Regions from separate parts of the Methylobacterium ajmalii genome, predicted to be linked through region 2. Evidence: riboswitches for the same ligand, from Rfam matches in the RefSeq annotation. Region 2 holds a riboswitch; each other region holds the start of a gene.
The links. Region 2 has a riboswitch for cobalamin ahead of V3T34_RS25675 (TonB-dependent receptor). Riboswitches for the same ligand answer to the same signal wherever they lie in the genome.
Positions count from the first base shown of each region.

Region 1 (5,180 bases), on a different contig from region 2:
GAGGATCGGGAGCCCGGTGGCGATGCCGAGCCAGCGATGGCCGAGATGCAGCCACCGTTTGAGCCGCTTGACGGCCGCCTTCGCCACCCTGCCGTGCATCAGAACACGACGTGGTAGGCGAGCTCGACCGAGCGCGGCCGGCCGAGCAGCCAGGAATTGGTGTTGCCCGAGACCGCGTAGATCTGGTCGGTGAGGTTGTAGCCGCGCAGCGACAGGCGCGAGGTCGGGGTCACCTGCCAGTCGAGCGTCGCGTTCACCAGCGTGTAGGCCGGCCGCTTCACCGTGTTGGCGAAGTCGCTGAACACCGGCCCGACATCGTTGACGCCGAGCCGCGCCACCCAGCCCGGCGCGAAGGCGTAGCTGAGCCAGACGTTGGTGACGCGCTGGGGCACGTCGACCGGGATCTTGCCGGCGAACGACACCAGGCCCGCATCGGTGTTCTGCGAGAAGCTGTCGTAGCGGGCCTTCAGCAGCGCGGTGTTGGCCTCGATGCGCCAGGCGTCCGAGAGCTGGTAGGCCAGCGCCACCTCGACGCCGCGGGAGGACTGGCTGCCGACCTGCGCCACCTCGGTCGGCCGGTCGGGGATCGGCGAGAGCAGGTTGTCCTTGGCGATGTGGTAGGCCGCCACCGTCCACTCGCCGCGCCCGCCATCGAACAGGCCCTTGGCGCCGGCCTCGACCTGCTCGCCGGTGGCGAGCTGGAACTGCGCTTGCGGGACGCTGGTGGTGATCAGGCTGCCGAGCGGGTCGGCGGCGGTGGCGTATTGTGCGTAGAGCGCGAAATCCGGAACCGGGGTGTAGACGGCGCCGACCCGGAAACTCGTCGAGTCGAAGGTCTTCTCGAAGCGGCTGCCGGCCAGCGGCCGGCTCACCGCCACCGTCGGGGCGTCGTAGCGCACCCCCGTCACCAGGGCGAGCTGGGGCGACAGCTCGAGCCGGTTCTCGGCGAAGACCGAGGCCTGGCGGGTCCGCGACACGATGTCGGTGCGAGTGCCCGCGACGTTGATGAAGGCGCCCGGGACCGGGTTGAACGGATCGACCGTGCTCTCGCCGCCGAACGGCGCGTTGCTGTCGCGCCGGAACGCGATGTGGTTGACGTCGAAGCCGACGACCGTCGTGGTCTTGAAGCCGAACAGGCTGCTCCGTAGCGTCGCGTCGAGGCGGTTGCCGATCTGCTCCTCGTGGTGGAGGATCTCGATGTAGTCGCTGCGGCCGATCAGGCCGGTCGCCGGCTGGTAGGTGTATTGCTCGACGTCGCGCCAGTGCCGCTCGGTCGAGAGCCGGTAGGCGGTGTTGCGCACCGTGATGTCGGCGCTCGGGTTCCATTCGGTGCGCAGCTGCGTCCAGTTGTCGAACCAGGCGATCTGCGAATCCCGGATGTTGTAGTTGATGAAGCGCAGGCGGTCGGGCACCCGGTTGCCGACGAGCGGCGAGCCCCAGTAGCGGGTCGGCTCGTTGTAGCCGAGGTCGTGCGAGAGGGTGACGGCCAGGTCGGGCGTGACCCGCCAGGTCATCGCCGCCGAGAGGGCGAGGTTGCGGAAGTCGCCGTCGGGCTTGACCCAGCCGTCGGCCCGGTTGCCGCTGAGGTTGATCCGGTAGGCCAGGTCCTCGCCGACCGGCCCGCCGCTGTCGAGGGCGAGCCGCGCCACGCCGTCGGAACCGATCGCCGCCCGCGCCTCGCCGAGGGCGGTGAAGACCGGCTTCTTCGGCACCACGTTGATGATCCCGCCGATCGCGCCCTCGCCGTAGAGCACCGAGGCGGGCCCGCGCAGGACCTCGATCCGCTCCGCCGACCAGGTGTCGAACGGGAAGGTGACCGTGCCGACCCCGACATAGAGCCGCGTGCCGTCGTAGAGCTGCTGCACCGAGCTCGGCCCGACGAAGCCGCGGCTGGCGAAGGAGAGGTTGCCGTTGCCCGGGCCGGCGACGCTGGTGATGCCGACGGCGTTCTGGGTCACCGCCTCCTCGACGGTGTTCTGGCCCCGGGCCCGGATCGTCTCGCCGGAAATGACGTCGAGGCTCGCCGGGGTCTCGAGCGGGGTGAGGCCCAGCCGGCTGCCGGAGCGCGCGGGCGTCGCGAGGTTGAGGCCGGGGGCGGCCACCTCCCGGTTCCGGCCGCCCGCCACGTCGATGGCATCGAGGGGCAGGTCTTCGGCGCCCGCGGGCGCGGCGGCGAGGAGCGGGGCGGCGAGGGCGGCGACGGGAGCGAGGCGGCGGGCGCGACGGGGAGACATGCGGGTTTCCAGAGGAGGCGTGCGCACCGTCCGTAGCGGAGTCATCCTAAAATGTAACGTTATAAAGTTACATTCTCGCCATCCGGTCCGTCGCCGTGATGGGACGGCGCGCGGAGGGCGCGCCGCATCGGCGGATCGGGGGAGGGCGGCGGGGGACATGGCGGGACGAGACGCGGCTGTGGCACGTCACCGCGAACGACGGCGCGACGGGGACCTCTCGCCCCCATCCCGACACCCGTCAGGACACCCCGCCCGACGTGCTCGCGTGTGACCACGGCTGACGGCAGGTCTCCTGGCTCACGGGTCGTCGCCTGCCATCGTCTTCCCAGGAACCGTGTCGGGTTCCCAGTGACATGAATGATGGAAGGCTCGCCGCTTACAGTTGCGGGGGCAGCCGCGGCTTCGGGCAAGCCCTCACCGCGTTCCCTTTTGATCCCCGGAGGGAACCGTCGACGAAAAGCTTAGCCATTCGGCAATCAAGGAGCAACCGTCGTCGACGCGCGAGAGACGCGGAAGACGAGAACGGACGGCGCGACGGACCGCGCCGATGCAGCCCCCGGCTTTCTCAACCACGCCGCGCGATCCCGCATCGACGCCGCCCCGCACCCCTGACATACAGAGGCCCGAACGGCCCGGTCGGGCCGCGAACAAGATCTGACATAAACTCCCTGGGAGGATCCCCGATGTCGTTCCGCTCTCGGGCCGCCGGTCTCGCCGGCCTCGCCCTGTCGCTCGCGCTCGGCACCTCCGCGCTGGCGCAGGATTCCAAGGCGCCGATCAAGGTCGGCGTGCTCAGCGACATGAGCGGGCCCTTCGCCGACCAGGCCGGCACCGGCTCGGTCACGGCCGCACAGCTCGCGGTGGAGGATTTCGCCAAGGAGGCCGGCGAGCTGAAGGTCGAGGTCGTCTCGGCCGACCACCAGAACAAGCCCGATATCGGGCTCGCCACCGCCCGCCGCTGGCTCGACCAGGAGGGCGTCTCGACCATCGTCGATCTGCCGAACTCGGCGGTCGCGCTGGCGGTCGCGAACCTGATGCGGGAGCGCCACCGGGTGGCGCTGGCCTCGAGCGCGCTCACCTCCGACCTCACTGGCAAGGCCTGCGCGCCGACGACCGTGCAGTGGGTGTCCGACACCTGGGCGCAGGGTTCGGCCACCGCGCGTGCCGTCGCCGGCCGCGGCGGCAAGTCGTGGTACTTCGTCACCGTCGACTACGCGCTCGGCCACGCGCTGGAGCGCGACGCCACCGTGGCGCTGAAGGCTGTCGGCGGCACCGTGAAGGGGTCGACCAAGCACCCGCTCAATGCCGGCGACTTCGCCTCGCCGCTGCTCTCGGCCCAGGGCTCGGGCGCTCAGGTGCTGGCGCTCGCCGATACCGGCGCCGACATGATCAACGCCGTCAAGCAGGCGGCGGAGTTCGGGTTGATGCCCCAGATGCGGCTCGCCGCCCTGTTCGTGCAGCTCTCCGATACCCATGCGCTGGGCCTCAAGGCGGCGCAGGGGCTCCAGCTCGCCAGCGCCTTCTACTGGGACCGCACCGACGGCACCCGCGCCTTCGCCAAGCGCTTCGCCGAGCGGATGAACGGCCGGATGCCGACCGAGAACCACGCCGGCGTCTATTCCTCGACCCTGGCCTACCTGCGGGCGGTGCGCGACACCGGCACGATCGAGGGCGAGAAGGTCGTGGCGGCGATGCGCGAGAAGCCGATCAACGATCCGCTCTTCGGCACCGTCACGGTGCGCCAGGACGGCCGCGCCGTGCACGACGTCTTTCTGTACGAGGTGAAGAGCCCGGCCGAGAGCAAGGGGCCGTACGACTACTACAAGCTCCTCGACACCGTGCCGGGCGACCAGGCCTTCCGGCCGATGGCCGAGGGCGGCTGCCCGCTGGTGAAGTAGGGGAGCCGCGCCCGACCGCCGCCTCGACTTCGGCGGGGCCCGACCCAGATCAGGGGCTTGCACCCCTGTTAGGCCCCGCCGAGAGTTTCCCATGTCCGACGCCGTCCTGACCCTGAACGACGGGAAGCGCATCCCCCAGCTCGGCTTCGGGGTGTGGCGGCTCGAGAACGAGGAGGCCCCGGCGATCGTCGGGGCGGCGCTCGAGGCCGGCTACCGCTCGATCGATACCGCGGCGGTCTACGGCAACGAGGCCGGGGTCGGCCGCGCCATCGCGGCCTCGGGCCTGCCGCGCGAGGAGGTCTTCGTCGCCACCAAGGTCTGGAACGACCGCCACGGCTACGACGAGACCCTGCGGGCCTGCGAGGACTCGCTCGCCCGCCTCGGCCTCGACCACGTCGACCTCTACCTCGTCCACTGGCCGGTGCCGCAGCGCGGCGCCTATCTCGACACCTGGCGCGCCCTGATGCGCCTGCGCGAGGACGGCCGCGCCCGCTCGATCGGCGTCTCGAACTTCACGATCGAGCACCTCAAGCGCGTCATCGACGCCACCGGCTCGACGCCGGCGATCAACCAGGTCGAGCTGCATCCGCGCTTCCAGCAGGACGCCCTGCGGGCCTTCCATGCCGAGGCCGGCATCGTCACCGAGGCCTGGGCGCCGCTCGGCCGCGGCGGGGTGCTCGACGATCCGGCGATCCGGGCGATCGCCGAGAAGCACGGCCGCACCCCGGCCCAGGTCGTGCTGCGCTGGCAACTCGACATCGGCAACGTCGCGATCCCGAAATCCGCGACGCCCGCCCGCATCCGCGAGAACCGCGACGTGGCGGGCTTCGCCCTCGATGCCGACGACCTCGCGCGGATCGAGGCCCTCGACGACCCGGCGGGCCGGATGGGGCCTGACCCGGAGACCTTCGGGACGTGAGTGCCGCTTGATCGGCGGCGCCGGGCCGGCCTAGGCTCGGCCCCCGATCAGCATCGAGAGACAGCCCTTTGAGCGGCCGCACGCCCCCCGAGACCCGCGCCGCCTACCGGCGCTTCGTGCCGATCACCA
Region 1 is NZ_JAZFXT010000002.1:39,808-44,987, forward strand. It holds gene V3T34_RS00400 (PepSY domain-containing protein) at 1-87, opposite strand, end outside; gene V3T34_RS00405 (TonB-dependent receptor) at 99-2,234, opposite strand; cobalamin riboswitch at 2,500-2,700, opposite strand; gene V3T34_RS00410 (ABC transporter substrate-binding protein) at 2,918-4,132, shown strand; gene V3T34_RS00415 (aldo/keto reductase) at 4,224-5,051, shown strand; gene V3T34_RS00420 (acyl-CoA thioesterase) at 5,120-5,180, shown strand, end outside.
Region 1: linked by a shared signal. The riboswitch ahead of V3T34_RS00405 (TonB-dependent receptor) and the one ahead of V3T34_RS25675 (TonB-dependent receptor) in region 2 are both predicted to bind cobalamin.

Region 2 (5,180 bases):
CGGCCATTGAGCAGCGCGGTCGGCTTCGAGCGCACCGAGTTGTCCTCGATCAGCGGCCGGGAGCCGAAGTAGCGGAAGCGCAAGGATCCGAACCAGCCCCGGCCCTCGCCGAAGGTGACCCCCGCCGACGCGATGGTGGTCGGCGCCTCCGGCACGCGCTGGCCGACGGGGTCGCGGTCGGAGAAGCGCGCGTTGGTGATCGTCAGGTCGCCCTCCAGCCGCAGCCACGGCGTGACCGCGTAGTGGTTGCTCCACTCGATGCCGAAGCGGCGGGTCGGCCGGCTCGGCTCGGTGGTGCCGGTGTCGCCCTGGAACAGGTTCTCGGAGGCGAAGTCGAGCCGGAACAGGGCGAGGCTCGTCTCCAGCCCGGCGATGGAACGGTTGCGGATCCCGACCTCGTAGCCCGTCGAGGGCACCAGGAACGGCGAGCGGCTGATGTTGAACAGCGGGCTTGCCGGATCGACCGTCGCGGTGACACCGCGGACGTCGTTCGAGTGGAAGCCGCCGCCGTAGTTCACGTAGATCTCGGTATCGAGCCACGGCCCGAGCACCGCGCCGAGCTTCGGGGTGACGATGCCGTCGCGGGCCCGGCCCGAGTTCGCCGGGGTGTCGGAGCGGACATCGGCCGAGTAGCCGTCGGCCCGGAAGCCGACGCTGGTGCGCAGCCAGTCGGTCCAGCGCACCCGGTTCTCGTAGTAGAACGCCGCGCTCGCCTCCAGCACCCGGTCGTCGAGCACCGTCGAGCGGTACTGCCGCGCCGTGGTGTTGAACAGACCGACCCGGATGTCGTCGGTGCGGGTCTGGAGGCCGATCTCGTTCTCCATCGGCAGCCCGAGCAGGTCGCCCTGGAAGACGCGGCTGATCTCGCCGCCGCCGAGCACCCGGGCGTCGCGCTGGCGGAACTGGTCGCCGTTGACGGGATCGTTGAGGAAGTAGGTGAAGTTGTTCCAGAGGTTCATCTGGTAGCGGATCACGTAGGCCGAGGCCCGGGTGATGCCGCCCGCGTCCGATTGGCTCCAGCGTCCCGAGAGCGAGAAGCGCCCGGTCTCGCCGCCATCGGTCGGGTCCAGCGTGCCGTAGCGGCCGATGATCCCCTCCGCCACCGCCCGCTCGGGGATCTGGTTGGTGGCGTTCCACTTCGCCCAGTAGGCCATGCCGGTGACGGAAAACCCGTCGGTCGCGGTGCCCTGGCTGTAGCGGGCGACGCCGTTGAGCTTGCGCAGGGCATCGGGCACCACCCACGGCCCGTCGTAGGTCTGCGCCTCGCCCGCCACCAGGAGGTTGCCCGCGCCGAGCGGCACGGAGGCGGCCGAGAGCCCGCGCTTGTAGCCGAAGCTGCCCAGCGTGGTCAGCGCGACGTTGCGGTCGAGCTTGTCGAGGTAGTCGATCCGCACCGATCCCGCCGAGGCGAAGTCGCCGTCGCGGACGAAGTACGGGCCCTTGTGGAATTCGACGGCGCCGACGAGCTCGGGGATCAGGAAGTTGAGGTCGGCATAACCCTGGCCGTGGGCATGGGTGCGCATGTTCACCGGCATGCCGTCGACGTGGAGGGCGATGTCGGTGCCGTGGTCGAGGTTGAAGCCGCGCAGGAAGAACTGGTTGGCTTTGCCCTCGCCGGAATGCTGGGTGACGATCAGGCCCGGCACCGATTCCAGTACCTCGCCGGGACGGGTGACGGGGCGGCTGTTGAGCTGCGCGCCCGAGATGATCCCGGCGCTGGCGGCATCGACGGTCGCGAGCGCTCCGCCGATGCCGGTGACGCCGCCGACGTAACCGGCACTGGCGGCGGGGCCCGACGACGCGGGCGGCGGGGCGGAGACCTCGATCTCGTCGAGGCGGATCTCGCCCGCAGGCCCCTGGGCACCGGCAGGCGAGGATGCCACGGCGGCGATGCAGGCGACGAGCGGGGGAACGAACGAAAGGCGGGAGGCAGGCACGGTCGGGACTCGGGCAACGGCAGTGGCACGTCACCGCGAACGAGGCCGCCCGGATCGCGAAGACCCGTTCCGACACCCGTCAGGACACCCCGCCCGACGCGCTTCGCGCGTGACCACGACTGACGGCAGGTCTCCTGGCTCGCGGGTCGGTGCCCGCCACCGTCTTCCCGGGTGAGTCACCCAGTGACTATGGTGGTGGAAGGCTCGCCGCTTACAGTTGCGGGGGCAGCCGCGGCATCGGGTAAACCCCCACCGCGTTCCCTTTTGATCCCCGAGGGGAACCGTCGCCGTGAGGGTGGCGGTTCGGGGGATCCGGGTCAATGCCCCGCGGTGCGATTGCGAACGCGCATGTCTCGTCGCCGGCAGGTCGTTGCACCCGGGCACCGATGCGCGCCGGGCCAGTTCGCGTCGAGGCCACGCCCCGGGACACGATCCGGCATCACGCGGCACGCCCCGGCTCCGGCGGATCCGGAAACGGCGTCCAGTGGGTGAACGCCTCCGGGGCGTAGCCGTGCTCGGTGGTGGCGACGTGCCAGGGGCGCGCATCGCCGACGCGCCCGGGATCCCAGCGGATCACGGCGCGCCGGTCCGGCTCGTCCCGGTGGATGGCGATGATCCAGCGGCCGTCCTGGGGCGCGCGATCGATGGGCCTCCAATCGGTCATCGGCTGCTCCTCATCGTCTGCTCCGCGGCGGCGGACACTCGTCGTCCAACGCGCCGCGCCTGCCGCCGTTCACCGTCAGCGCGGCGCGGACCCGCGCACCAGGCGCTCGCCGGCCTCGCATTCGCGCAGGAAGGTCGCCCGTCCGTCGCCGGTGATGCCGCTCCGGTCGGCCTTGGCCTCGCAGACGTCCCGCTCGCCGGTCCGCGGGGCGTCCTCGGCGAGGACGGCGGCGGGAGCCAGGACGGGGGCCAGCAGGGCGAGGAGCAGGACGGCGCGGCGCATGGCGGATCTCGGAATGTCGGGCGGGACCGGTGAGGCATCGTCGCGCCCGTGCGATGGTTCCCGTGCGCCGGCGGTTCCTGTCAGGGCTTGGCGCGGCCGGCCCGGTAGGCGGCCAGTATCTCCGGCAGCCGGTCGAGGACGTAGTCGGCGAGGCCCGGCTCCGCGGTCTCGTCGAAGGACACCGCGACCCGATCCGAGCGGCGCTCGATCCGGGCGATGCCGCGGCCGGCCTCGTCGCTCCAGACCTGCGGCGCCGGCCGCGGGGCCGCCGGAGGGGCGAGCGCGTGCAGCACGGCCGCGAAGCGCTCGTTCGTCGGCGTCTCGGCGAGGGCCGGATCGGCGATGAGCCCGGCGATCCGCTTCGGGCTCGCCGCCCGGATCCGCTCGGCGAGCAGCATCCATCGCGGCCGCCCGGCGGCGGGCGCCGGGCCGATCGCCCGGACGACGTCGGCCGGCACCGTGCGGGCGACCGAGATCAGGGTCGAGAGGTCGCCCTTGCCGACGCCCATCGCGGCGATGATCGTGGCGCGGGAAAAGCCGTGCTCCTCGAGCCGCAGCGCGAAGAACGCCCGCTCGATGTAGCTGAGGTCCTGCCGCTCCAGGTTCTCCTTGCCCTGGGCCACCACTAGTTCGGCGTCCGAGAGCGGGCGCACCACGGCGCGGACCGGCCGGGCGAGGCGGCGCGCCGCCTGGATGCGGCGGCGGCCGTAGGCGACCTGGAACCGGTCCGGGTCGGCGGGGTGGGGGCGCACCAGGATCGGCACCTGCTGGCCGCTCTCGCGGATGCTCTCGACCAGGGCCGCCAAACCCGGATCGGTCGCGTCCGCCACCCGGTCGGCGATGAAGGAATCGTCGATCCGCTCCGGGGCGATCTCGACGACAACCGTGCCGGCCTCGATCTCGGCGGCGGCGTCGGCCCGGGCGGCGAGCCCGCGCAGCGTGCTGCTCATCGCCCGCACCGCGCCGCTGCGGCTGCGCTCCGGCGAGCGGGAGGCCGGGTTTGCAGCTGCGAACTCGGGCTCGGCCGGGGTCGGGTTTGCAGCTGCAAACGGCTCGGGCGCCGGCGGGGCGGCGGCCGGCTCGGCCGCGGGCGGCGGGACGGCCGGCTTCGGAGCCGGGCGGGCGCCGAACAGCGCGTCGAGGTTCGACTTGCGGCTCATGGGCGGCCCCAGGCACGGCGGATCAGGCCCTCGATCTCGCCATTGACCGCCTCGAGGGATTCGAGCGCCCGGTCGTAGGTCGAGCGGGTCACGCCCTCGCGGCCGATCTCGTACAGGGTCTGCTTCGACAGGCCGGCATCCGACACGGCGGAGGACTTGAGCATCGGCGCGGTCAGCACCGCGTCCTCGAACAGGGTGCGCAGCATCCCGACGATGCGGGTCTGGGGCGCGTCCTGCTGCTCGTAGCGGGTCACGAGGTAGCGCAGCCAGTCGTAGTGCAGCCGCCCGCCGGATTCCGCCACCACGCCGAGCAGGTCCTCGGTCATCGCCAGGAACTGGCTCATCGAGGCGACGTCGAGCATCTGCGGATGCACGGTGATGAGCAGCGAGGTCGCGGCGCAGAGCGCCGAGAGGGTGAGGTAGCCGAGCTGGGGCGGGCAATCGATGACGACGATGTCGTAATCCTGCGCCACCGTGTCGATGGCGTGGGCCACCCGGTCGAAGAACAGCGGCTCGCCGGCCCGGCGGCGGGTCAGCGCCCGCGGCGTCTCGTGCTCGAACTCCATCAGCTCGAGGTTGGCGGGCACGAGGTCGAGGCCGGTAAAGTAGGTCGGGCGCACGACCTCGCGCAGCGGCTTGGCGTCGTCGTAGCGGATCGCGCCGTACAAGGTCTCGTCGGCGCCAACATCAAGCTCGGGCTGCACGCCCATCAGGGCGGAGAGGCTGGCCTGGGGATCGAGGTCGATGGCGAGCACCCGGTAGCCGCGCAGGACCAGGGACTGGGCGAGGTGGGCGGTGGTGGTGGTCTTGCCCGAGCCGCCCTTGAAGTTCGCCACCGCGACGACCTGGAGGTGCTCGGCGCCGCTGCGCCGCGGCTGGTAGCGCCGGCCGCCCCGGGTGTTCTCGTCCAGGTAGGCGCGCAGGCCGTGGATGTCGGACAGCGTGTAGGAGCGGCGGCCGTTCGCCGACACCTCGGGCTGCGGCCCGAGCCCCTCGGCGGCGAGTTGCTGGAGGCGCGATACCGTCACGCCGATGATCCGGGCGGCCTCCGCCGAGGTGAAGCGGCGCAGGCCCTTGGCGGCGGTGGGCGGAAACAGCCCGGAGGAGATCGCCTGCAGTTGCGCCCGGAGCGTCGCC
Region 2 is NZ_JAZFXT010000063.1:84,342-89,521, forward strand. It holds gene V3T34_RS25675 (TonB-dependent receptor) at 1-1,841, opposite strand, end outside; cobalamin riboswitch at 2,045-2,237, opposite strand; gene V3T34_RS25680 (hypothetical protein) at 2,377-2,601, opposite strand; gene V3T34_RS25685 (hypothetical protein) at 2,677-2,883, opposite strand; gene repB (plasmid partitioning protein RepB) at 2,964-4,043, opposite strand; gene repA (plasmid partitioning protein RepA) at 4,040-5,180, opposite strand, start outside.

Region 3 (5,180 bases), on a different contig from region 2:
GGGCCGCGCCGGGAAGGCGACGCCGTCATAGACGTCTGCCAGCGCCAGGGTCATGCCGAACTCGGGTAGATCGAACGTCCCGTCGAGCCCCGTCACGAAGCGACGCTTCCAGACCCCGTCCGCATCCCGGTGCCACAGGGCGATCTCGGGCGCGTTCGGCTCGACCAGCAGGATCGCCGCGAGGCTCGGCAGCGTCTTGTACTCTTCCAGCTTGCCGAACGCCTCGAAGTCTCGCGTGGAAGGCGGCAGCACCTCGACGACGAACCGCGGCTCGGCCGCGCTCAGCCCGTCCGGATCACGGGGCCCGCAATCGACGCCGAGATCGGGCCGGCGAATCTGGCCGGGCAGGGTCTCGATGCTGCCGTCGCCGGTGAAGGGCCGGCGCGGCGTGCCGCGCAGGCGCGTGCGGAACTCCGCCACGAGGTTGACGACGATGTCGTCGTGAACGTTGCGGGCGCCCGCCATCAGGCGCACCGGCACCCCCCCGACCAGCTCGTAGCGCTCGGGCTGCTGTTCCTGCCAGGAGAAGAAGTCCTGCACGCTCCAGGGCCGCGGCGCCGGCTCCGACATGGGATGGCCCTCCGGGGCTGGGGGTTTCGACAGTCGAGGTTCGGCCTCATCCCGACGCCATGGCGTCAGGCATCCCGCTTCGAAAGTAAAGCGCGGGTCCCTCCTCTCCCCGCGGGCGGGGAGAGGGGAGATCCGCGCTTCTTCCCGACACGGACGGCCTGTCGCAGGCCGCGAGACCTGGTACGCCGGAACTGGCGTACCGATCCCTCAGCCCTTCAGCGCCGCCGTCACCGCCGCCTTGTCGAAGCCGGTGAGCCCGATCACCACCAGCGTGCCGTCGCGGTGCTCGGCCGGGCGCCAGGGGCGGTCGTAATGATGGGCGATGCGGCGGCCGACGCCCTGGACGACGAGGCGCATCGGCTTGTCGGCGACGGCGCAGAAGCCCTTGATGCGCAGCACGCCCGCGACCTCGGCGGCCTTGGCGACCCGGGCGGCCAGATCCTCGGGCGAGCCGGCGGCCGCCACGGGGATCGCCACGCTCTCGAAGTCGTCGTGGTCGTGGTCCTCTTCCGTCTCGTGGTGCGAGGGGCGGGCGGCGAGGTCGTCCTCGGCCGCGGCGTTGAGGCCGAGCAGCACGCGGGGATCGAGAGCGCCGTGGGCGGTCTCGACGAGCTTGACGGCGCGCGGCAGGTGCGCCTCGACCTCGGCGCGGACGCGCGCCCGCTCGCCCTCGTCGAGGAGGTCGGACTTGTTCATCACCACGAGGTCGGCGCAGAGGAGCTGGTCCTCGAACACCTCCTCGAGCGGGTTCTCGTGGTCGACGCTGGCATCGGCCGCGCGCTGCTCGGCCAGTGCCTCCGGATCGTCCGCGAAGGCGCCGGACGCCACCGCCGGGCCGTCCACCACCGCCACCACGCCGTCCACCGTGACCCGCGAGCGGATCGCCGGCCAGTTGAAGGCCTGGACGAGGGGCTTGGGCAGGGCGAGGCCCGAGGTCTCGATCAGGATGTGCTCGGGCGGCTCGGGCCGGTCGAGGAGCTTGTTGAGCGCCGGAACGAAATCGTCCGCGACAGTGCAGCAGATGCAGCCGTTCGGCAGTTCCACCACCGCATCGGCGTCGCAGCCCGGGATGCCGCATTCGGCGAGAAGCGACCCGTCGAAGCCGACATCGCCGAACTCGTTGACGATGATGGCGAGCCGCCGGCCGTCGTTGTGCTCGATCGCGTGGCGCACGAGCGTCGTCTTGCCGGCGCCGAGGAAGCCCGTGACGATGGTGCAGGGGATCTTGTTGAGGATGGTCATGCGTTCACCGGCGCGGGAGGGATGCGGGCGACGACACCCTTGCGGAACTCCTGCGGACGCTCGCGCCAGGGCACGATGCCGTCCGGCGTCCCGGCATAGAGGCCGATGCCGTCGAGGATGACCTCGGCGGAGGCCGCCGGGTCGAGGTCGCCGTAGACGTAGGTCCAGCGGCCGGGGCTCGCGACCGCGACCGTGCAGGACCGCTTGCAGACCGAGAGGCACTCCACCGGCTCGATCGTCACCGGCGCGCCGGGCCGTGCGGCCAGCGCGGCGGCCAGCGCCTCGTGCAGGCGGGCCCCGGCGCGGGGGCCGTCGGCCGGGTCGGCCGCGTCGCGGCAGGTGGTGCAGACGTAGAGGACGCAGATATCGGGGGAGATGGGATCGCTCACGCCGCCACCCCGCCGCGGACGGAATCTCTCGTCCGTCCCGCCACCGCCCCCCAGGCCCAGCCGAAGGCGAGGCCGAGCACCGCCCAGAAGGTGAAGCCGATGGCGAGCGACCGGGCGGCGAACTGCGCCGCGAAGACCGGCGGCATGGCGGAGATCTCTTCCGGCCCGTGCGGCGCGCCCCAGACATGCGGCGCGACGAGGAGGGCGAGGCCGACCGCGATCGCCGCCGGGCCGCGGCGGATCGCGATCAGGTAGAGGCCGATACCCGTGGCGAGGGCGGTCGCCACCCACCAGAGCTGGCGCGATTCGAGGCCCGCCGCGGCGATGCCGGGCAGTTCCGGCGGCAACCCGATCGCGGGAGCCAGGCCGGCGGCCAGGAAGCCGCCGATGCCGAACTTGAGCGCTTCGCCCGGCGTCACGGTGCGGCCGGTCGCGACCAGGACGGCGCCGAGCAGCAAGGCGTAGCCGACGCCGCTCACCAGGGTGGCGAGCGCCGTGAAGGCGAGGCGCGGCAGGCCGGGGGCGGGCTGCCATTGCGGCTCGCCGCCATGGTCGTGTCCGGCATGGGCCAGCACGATCAGCGGGTTAGCGAAGGCCCTGCCGGCGAAGGCCGGCTCGGCGGTCTCGGCCGTCTCGTACTTCTCCGCCGCCAGGATCAGCGGCGAGGTGAGGGCGAATTGCAGCACGGACGCCACGCAGGCGGCCAGGAAGCCGGCGACCAGGGCCGCGGCGAGCAGTCGTTTCGTCATCGAGGGATCACCTGCACGACCAACGGGAAACGGGCCCGCTCCCCGTGAAGGGCGCAGGCCGCGCAGCCGCGTTCGGTCAAGCCCTGGTCAGTGGCAGGGGAAGTTGGCGGAGTGGCGCCAGTCGTGCGCGGCGTTGTGCAGGGCGACCACGGGCGCGAAGCCCGAGACGAACAGCAGGCCGACGCCGAGGGTGGCGGCCAGGAGCACGGCGCTCAGGCGCTCGCCGACCAGGTCGGGGGAGAGGGTACGGGTGATCGCGACCATGACGAAGCTCCTGCCGCCCCACCGGCGGCGTCGAGATGAAAGGATGACGGCAGGTCTCCTGGCTCGCGGGCTCTCAACACCGGCCCACCGCCTTCCCGGATCGCTCCAGTGGCCGATGGCGGGCCGTAATCGTCCGCTCACAGTTGCGGGGGCAGCCGCGGCAGGCCGAGACGATCCCGGTTTCCGCGTTCCCTTTTCACCTCGTGATCGAGGCACCGTCTCCTCGACCCTAGCCGCTCGCCTGCGGGCTTGCAATCGCCGCGCCGTGCCCCGACACCCCCAATTCGATGGATTTCCACCCGACCCCCGCGCCCGAGGAGAGTTCCGTGCCGGACGAGACCCGCGCCGCGCCGCGCCTGACCCTGGTGCTGGGCGGTGCCCGCTCGGGCAAGAGCGCCCATGCCGAGGGGCTGGTCTCGGCGCAGGCCGGCCCCTGGCTCTACGTCGCGACGGCGCAAGGGTGGGACGACGAGATGCGAGAGCGCATCGCCCTCCACCGCGCCCGCCGGCCGCCGCCCTGGGAGACCGTGGATGCGCCCCGCGACCTCGCCGGGGCGATCCGCCGGGCGCCGCCGGGCCGGCCGGTGCTGGTCGACTGCCTGACGCTGTGGCTCACCAACGCGATGCTGGACGAGGAGGCCGACCTCGCCGCCGAGGTCGCGGACCTGCTCGCGGCCTGCGCCGCGGCGCCCGGGCCCCTGGTGCTGGTCTCGAACGAGGTCGGGTTCGGCATCGTGCCCGAGAACGCGCTCGCCCGCCGGTTCCGCGACGAGGCCGGCCGCCTGCACCAGCGCTTGGGCGCGCTCGCCGACCGGGTGGTGCTGGTGGTGGCGGGCCTACCCATGACGATCAAGGGAGAGACACGATGAGCGACGACGAGGCGGCGCGCCACCGCGCCAAGATGGAGAAGCGCAAGGCGGTCCAGGACGCCGAGGTGGCGGGTAAGACGATCGAGAAGGGGCTGCTCATCGTCCATACCGGCCCCGGCAAGGGCAAGTCGACCGCGGCCTTCGGGCTGATGCTGCGGGCGCTCGGCCGCGGCTGGCGGGTCGGGGTGGTGCAGTACATCAAGGGCGCCTGGGAGACCGGCGAGCGCTTCGCCCTCGACCGCTTCGCCGACCAGGTCGAGTGGCACACGATGGGGGAGGGCTTCACCTGGGAGACGCAGGACCGCGACCGCGACGTCGCGGCCGCCCGCGCCGCCTGGGCGAGGACCGAGGCGCTGATGGCCGATCCGGCGATCCGGCTCCTCGTCCTCGACGAGCTCAACATCGCGCTGCGCTACGACTACCTGCCGCTCGCCGAGGTGGTGGAGGCACTGAGCCGGCGCAGGCCCGACCTGCACGTCGTGGTCACCGGCCGCAACGCCAAGCCGGAGCTGATCGCCGCCGCCGACCTCGTGACCGAGATGGCGGTCGTCAAGCATCACTTCGCCGCCGGGGTGAAGGCGCAGGAGGGGATCGAGTTCTAACTGAATGGGGCCGATTGACGGTGCCGGCCGGCTGAGGCTACAGGCTCGGCCATGACCAGCGCCCTCCCGACCGGACTCTATCCCGCGCCGCATCCTTAAGCGGCGGAGTGCTCGTCATCTCTCAACCGCTGCGACGTGTCGGCGGTTGAGGCTTTTTCCCGAAAGTTCCAGGCCCGCCGACCTCGCCCACCGCCGAGGTCTCCCCGTGCCGTTTCCCCTCGACACCCCCGTTTCGGTCGGCCTGATCGGCTTCGGCGCCTTCGGCCGCCTCGTCGCCGCGCATCTGGAGCCGCACGCCGACCTGTGCGTCCACGACCCGTTCGTGCCCTCGGGCGTGATCGCGGAGGCCGGCGCCGCGCCCGCCATGCTCGCCGAGGCCGCCGCCTGCCCGGTGGTGATCCTGGCCACCCCCGTCTCGACCCTCGCCGCGGTGGTGGAGGGCATGACCCCGCACCTGCGGCCGGGTGCCCTCGTCCTCGATGTCGGCTCGGTGAA
Region 3 is NZ_JAZFXT010000060.1:86,364-91,543, forward strand. It holds gene V3T34_RS24750 (Uma2 family endonuclease) at 1-570, opposite strand, end outside; gene cobW (cobalamin biosynthesis protein CobW) at 778-1,812, opposite strand; gene V3T34_RS24760 (DUF1636 family protein) at 1,809-2,201, opposite strand; gene V3T34_RS24765 (CbtA family protein) at 2,198-2,950, opposite strand; gene V3T34_RS24770 (CbtB domain-containing protein) at 3,038-3,214, opposite strand; cobalamin riboswitch at 3,246-3,449, opposite strand; gene cobU (bifunctional adenosylcobinamide kinase/adenosylcobinamide-phosphate guanylyltransferase) at 3,502-4,083, shown strand; gene cobO (cob(I)yrinic acid a,c-diamide adenosyltransferase) at 4,080-4,685, shown strand; gene V3T34_RS24785 (prephenate dehydrogenase) at 4,891-5,180, shown strand, end outside.
Region 3: linked by a shared signal. The riboswitch ahead of V3T34_RS24770 (CbtB domain-containing protein) and the one ahead of V3T34_RS25675 (TonB-dependent receptor) in region 2 are both predicted to bind cobalamin.

Region 4 (5,180 bases), on a different contig from region 2:
AGCAGCATGACGAGGCCGCGCAGCGCGTCGATCGCGGCGATGCGCGGCGGGCGGGGACCGGCGGTCACGAGGCGGCCTCGTCCGCGAGCCGTGACAGGAGCCGGCGCACGTCCGGCGGCGTCCAGACCCGGCCGCCGCGGGGCTTGGGGATGCCGCGCCGGGTCAGGCAGGCGGCGATGCCCTCGGGCGTTGCCCCGGCCTCCGCCGTGATGGCGGCGAGCACCGGCGCGAGGCGCTGGCGGTAGCCCCGGGCGCGGGTGGCGGCCGCGTCCCGGCCGGCATCGCCCCTGCGCGCGGGCGCGCCCGCATCGCCTCGACGGGCGGGGGCGGCCATCAGAACCGCACCGACAGAGTGCCGGTGAAGCGGCGCGGCGTGCCCGGAAACACCCGGAAGACGTTGAGCGAGCTCGCGTAGTAGGTGGTGTCGAAGACGTTCTCGACGTTCAGTCCGAACCGGAAGTTCTCCCACTTGTAATAGGCCAGCGCGTCGACCGCGATGTAGCCCGGGAGCCTGAAGGCACCACCATTCGCGTCGCCGGCCCGTTCGCCGACCGCCCGCGCGCCGCCGCCGATGCCGAACCCCTTCCAGGAGCCCTCCTGGGCCTCGTAGACGGCGAGCAGGCTGCCCGAATGGCGCGGCACGTTGATGAGGGGCGCACCGACCGGCAGCACGTTGTCCTTGGTGACCACCGCGTCGGCGAAGACGTAGCCGGCCAGGACCTTGACCGAGGGCGAGAGCTGGCCGGCCGCCGTGAACTCGAAGCCCTGGCTGCGCACCGCGCCGGCGGCGATCGAGAACCCGCTGTTGTTGGGATCGGCGGTGAGCACGTTCTGGCGCTCGACCCGGAAGGCGGCGCCCGTCAGGCTCAAGGCGCCGCCGTAGAGGTCGAGCTTGGTTCCGACCTCGTAGCCGAGGCCGGTCTCCGGCGCGAACGGGCCGTTGAACGACGAGGCCGCGGCGTCCGGCCCGATATTCGGCCGGAAGCTCGTGCCGACATTGGCGTAGAGCGACAGTTCCGGCAGCGGCTGGTAGACGAGGCCGGCCCGGGGCGTGGCGGCGAAGTAGGTCTGGTCGCTGCGGACGCCGGTGCTGCGCTCGCGGAATGCCTGCTCGAAGAAGTCGAACCGCACGCCCACCATCGCCTTCCACTCGGGCGACAGCGCGATCTGGTCCTGGGCGTAGAGCGCGGTGTTCATCACCTGCTCGAAGCCGTTGGTCTGGCGCGTGTAGTTCGGAAGCGGCTGGCCGTAGGCCGGGGCGTAGATGTCGAGCGAATACGGGTTCTGGCGGGTGTTGGAGCGGATCTGCTGGTAGGTGCCGTCGGTGCTCTCGCGCTCGAAGCCGAGCAGCACGGTGTGGCCGATCCCGGCGGTGTCGAAGCGCCCGACCAGCTCGGCTTGGCCGAGCGCGATGTCGGCGCGGTAGTTGCGGTAGTTGCGGTCGCGCAGGACGGTGCGGTTGTCGGCGGCGATGCCCCGCACCTCGACCGCCTCGCCGGTGAGCGAGTTGGAGTTGAGGTAGGTGGCAAGCCGCATCTGCCAGTCGGCGTCGAAGCGGTGGTCGACCCGGATCTGCATCGAGTCGTTGGTCTGGTAGATGCTCTGGCCCGGCTCGCCGAGGAAGCGCGAGATCGGCAGGAACCCGAGCCGGTTGTTGATCGCGATGACGCCGCGGTCGAACACCGTGCGGTTGCGCAGGAACTCGGTCTCGACCGTCACCTTGGTGTCGGGCGTGACCTGCCAGCTCACGACGGGAGCGACGAAGAGCCGGTCGCCGTCGACGAAATCGCGGAAGCTGTTCTGGCGCCCGGCCGCGAGGTTGAAGCGGTAGAGGAGCGTGCCGTCCTCGTTCAGCGCGCCGCCGGAATCCACCGTGCCGCGGACCTCCTCGAACGAGCCCCACAGCCCGCCCATCTCGACGAAGCGCTCGGCGGTCGGCTGCTTGGTGATGAGGTTGACGAGGCCGCCAGGGTCGCTGCGCCCGAACAGGCCGCCGCCGGGGCCCTTCAGCACCTCGATCCGCTCGACGTTCTGGGTGTCGGGCGGCGGCGGGAAGCCGCGGTTGAGCGGAAAACCGTTCTTGTACAGTTCCGAGGTGGTCACGCCCCGGATGGCGTAGCTGAAGATGGTCAGCCCGCCGAAATTGTTCTGCAGGGCGACGCCCGGCGTGTAGGTGAGGACGCGGTCGACCCGGGTGGCGGCGAGATCGGTGATGACCTCGCGGGGCGCCACCGTGACGACCTGCGGCACGTCGCGCTGGGGCGTGTCGGTCTTGGTGCTGCTCACCGCGCGGTCGGCCCGGAAGCCCGGGGTCGGGCCGATGAGGCCGATCGTGCCGGACGCGGCGGTCAGCCGCGCCTGCGGACCGCCCGCCGGGGCGCTGCCCTCCACCACGACCTCGTCGAGGGCGATGCTCTCCTGGGCGCGGGCCGCGGGTGCGGCGAGGCCGACGGCGACGGCGCCCGCCAGGACGGCGCCGCGGCGGCGGCGGGAGGGCGCAGGATGGCGAAGCGGCGGACGGGTTCTCACGAAGCACACTCGATGTTGCCGCGCGGGGCGGACGGACGAGCGGCAGGCGGCATCCCGCGTTCCTGAACGCGGCAGCCGGACCCGAGCGCTCCCCCGGGCCGCACCGCCCGCAGGACGTGACCGCGCCGACGTGGCGCGCGCCGAAGGCAGGTCTCCTGGCTCGCGGATCGTCGCTCCCGCCTGGCCTTCCCGGTGCGGCGCACCAGTGACCGTCGGCGGCGGGATCTCTCCGCTCACAGTTGCGGGGGCAGCCCCGGTCTTGCCCGAACGGTCTTGCCGACCGAGCGCACCGGGTTCCCTCTTAGCCCCGGGCGCGACGCCCGGGGAACCTTGGCTGCCGCGAAGGTGCCACGGTCACCGCGATGCAGCAATAGACCAGAAACGCATTGTAATAACGTTGCGTACCCTGTGTCCACAGGAACACACCGGATCTCGGGCTGTCAGGGCTCAGGGCGTGCCGGCCTGCCGCAGGTACGAGGCCGTGGCGGGGTGAAGCCAGCCGGCCGGGACGGCATCGGCGAGGTCGCGGGGATCGCTCGGACGCTCGTGCGGCTGACGCCGCGCCAAGGCCGGCCGCGCCGCGTCGATCGCCGCCACGAGACGGGCGACCGCCCCCGGGTCGAGCCCGGGCCGGCCGAGGATGAAGCTCCACGACCCCACCGTGTCGATCGCCCCTGTCTGACCCGGAAAGGTGCCGGCCGGCACGGTCATGCGGCGCAGGGACGGGCTCGCGGCGAGGATCGCGGGAATCGCCGCCGTCGGGGGACCGAGGAACCGAGCCCCGCCCGGTGCCGCGGCCGCGGCGCGAAAGCCCGGCCAGCCGGTGCCGCCGCCCCACAGGGCCGCCGCGCGCCCGTCGCGCAGCATCGCCGGGCCGTCGCCGGCATGGTCGAGGAGGATCGGACGGATATCGTGGTCGGGGTCGAGGCCTGCGCCGCGCAGGACCGTGCGGCCCATGGCGGTGAGGCCGGAGCTGCGGGTGCCGAGCGCCACCGGCCGACCGCGCAGGTCGTCGAAGGCCGCGACCGGCCCGTCCGCCGGGACCACGAACAGGCCCGGCGCCGAATAGACCGGAGCGACCACGGTGACGGCCGGCGCGGTGCCCTGCCCCGCCAGGGCCTCGTACGCGTACTCGCCCTGGACGAGGCCGAGATCGACGCGGCCCCCGCGCAGGAGGTCGAGGTTCTCGGTCGAGCCCTTGCTCGCCCGCAACTCCAGGGTGATGTCCGGGCTCGCCTCCCGGATCGCCGCTGCCAGTGCCTCGCCGTAGGCCGGGAATCCGCCGCCGGGCGTGGCGGTGGCGAGAACGAGATGGAGGGGTTCCTTCGGCGCCTCCTGCCCCCCCTCCCCGGCGCGGGCGGGCGAAAGGGCGAGGCCGATCAGGGCCAGGATCGCGAGGAGGCGGCAGCGCGACGGAGCACTCGGCGGATGACTCGGCCTCAAGCAGATCTCGCCGAAGCGGTGACCGGTCCGGCGCCTAAAATCTGCGACCAAACAAGAACCTGAACGGGCGAAGCGTTGGCCTGCCAACGCAAGTCTGCTCAGGCCGTCATGGCGATGCTCGTTCATCCGCGACCTCGTCCCACGCTCCGAAGATCGAAGTCGTCGACGTGTCTTAGATCTCCCGCGCCCGGCGACCAACCGATTCGGCACCCGGCGCGACGGCTGTCCTCAGGCGCTGAGCCGGCGCGTCGCGAACGGGTCGGCGGCCACGAGATGGCGGGCCATCGCTTCCTGCTCGGCATCCAGGATCGCCTGGGCGATGCGGCTCACGAGGTCGCAGCTCGCGGCATCGAGCGCGGCATCGTCGCCGGCCCGCGCCGCCACGGCGAGCGCGGAGCCTTCCTGCAGCACGATCGAGCGGGCGGTGCGGATCGCGTCCGCGACGGCTTCGTAGGGGCGGGGCATCGGCCAACTCCACGGGGTGGACGGCAGCGCCGCACGGCTGCCGTCGGGTCATCGAAACCCCGAGGTGCAGGAAAGTGTTCCGGGGTGCGGCAGGCCGGGACGCCGCACCCCGCAAGGCCTTCGGATCCGAACGGGATCACGGATGCCCCATCGCCGCCAGCGTCCGGCCGTCGCTGCCGATGTCGTCCGGGCCGGTCATGCCGAGCAGCTCGATGAGCCGCCCGCGCGCCCGGCTGACCCGGCTCTTGATCGTGCCGACGGCGACGCCGCAGATCTCGGCCGCCTCCTCGTAGGTGAAGTTCTGGGCCCCCACCAGCACCAGCGCCTCGCGCTGGCTCGCCGGCAGGGTGCTCAGCGCCGCCTGGAAGGCCGACAGCTCGACCCGCGCCTCCTGGTCCGGCAAGGCCGTGAGGCGGCCCGCCATCACCCCGTCGGCATCCTCGACCTCGCGCCGGCGCTTGCGCTGCTCGGAGTAGAACAGGTTGCGCAGGATCGTGAACAGCCAGGCATAGAGGTTGGTGCCGGGGGTGAAGCTGTCGGCCTTGGTCCAGGCGCGCACCAGGGTGTCCTGGACGAGGTCGTCGCTGCGGTCGAGGTCGCGGGTCAGCGAGAACGCGAAGGCGCGCAGGGCGGGAATCGCGCCGAGCAGCAGCGCCCGCATCTCGGGATCGACCTGTGTCATCGCGGACGTCATCGCGCATCCTCCTGCCCGGCGGGGTCGGCGGCGGGCGCGTCCGGCGGGG
Region 4 is NZ_JAZFXT010000058.1:110,619-115,798, forward strand. It holds gene V3T34_RS24150 (DUF1624 domain-containing protein) at 1-68, opposite strand, end outside; gene V3T34_RS24155 (hypothetical protein) at 65-334, opposite strand; gene V3T34_RS24160 (TonB-dependent siderophore receptor) at 334-2,529, opposite strand; cobalamin riboswitch at 2,658-2,877, opposite strand; gene V3T34_RS24165 (TAXI family TRAP transporter solute-binding subunit) at 2,977-3,972, opposite strand; gene V3T34_RS24170 (hypothetical protein) at 4,201-4,437, opposite strand; gene V3T34_RS24175 (sigma-70 family RNA polymerase sigma factor) at 4,574-5,119, opposite strand; gene V3T34_RS24180 (NepR family anti-sigma factor) at 5,128-5,180, opposite strand, start outside.
Region 4: linked by a shared signal. The riboswitch ahead of V3T34_RS24160 (TonB-dependent siderophore receptor) and the one ahead of V3T34_RS25675 (TonB-dependent receptor) in region 2 are both predicted to bind cobalamin.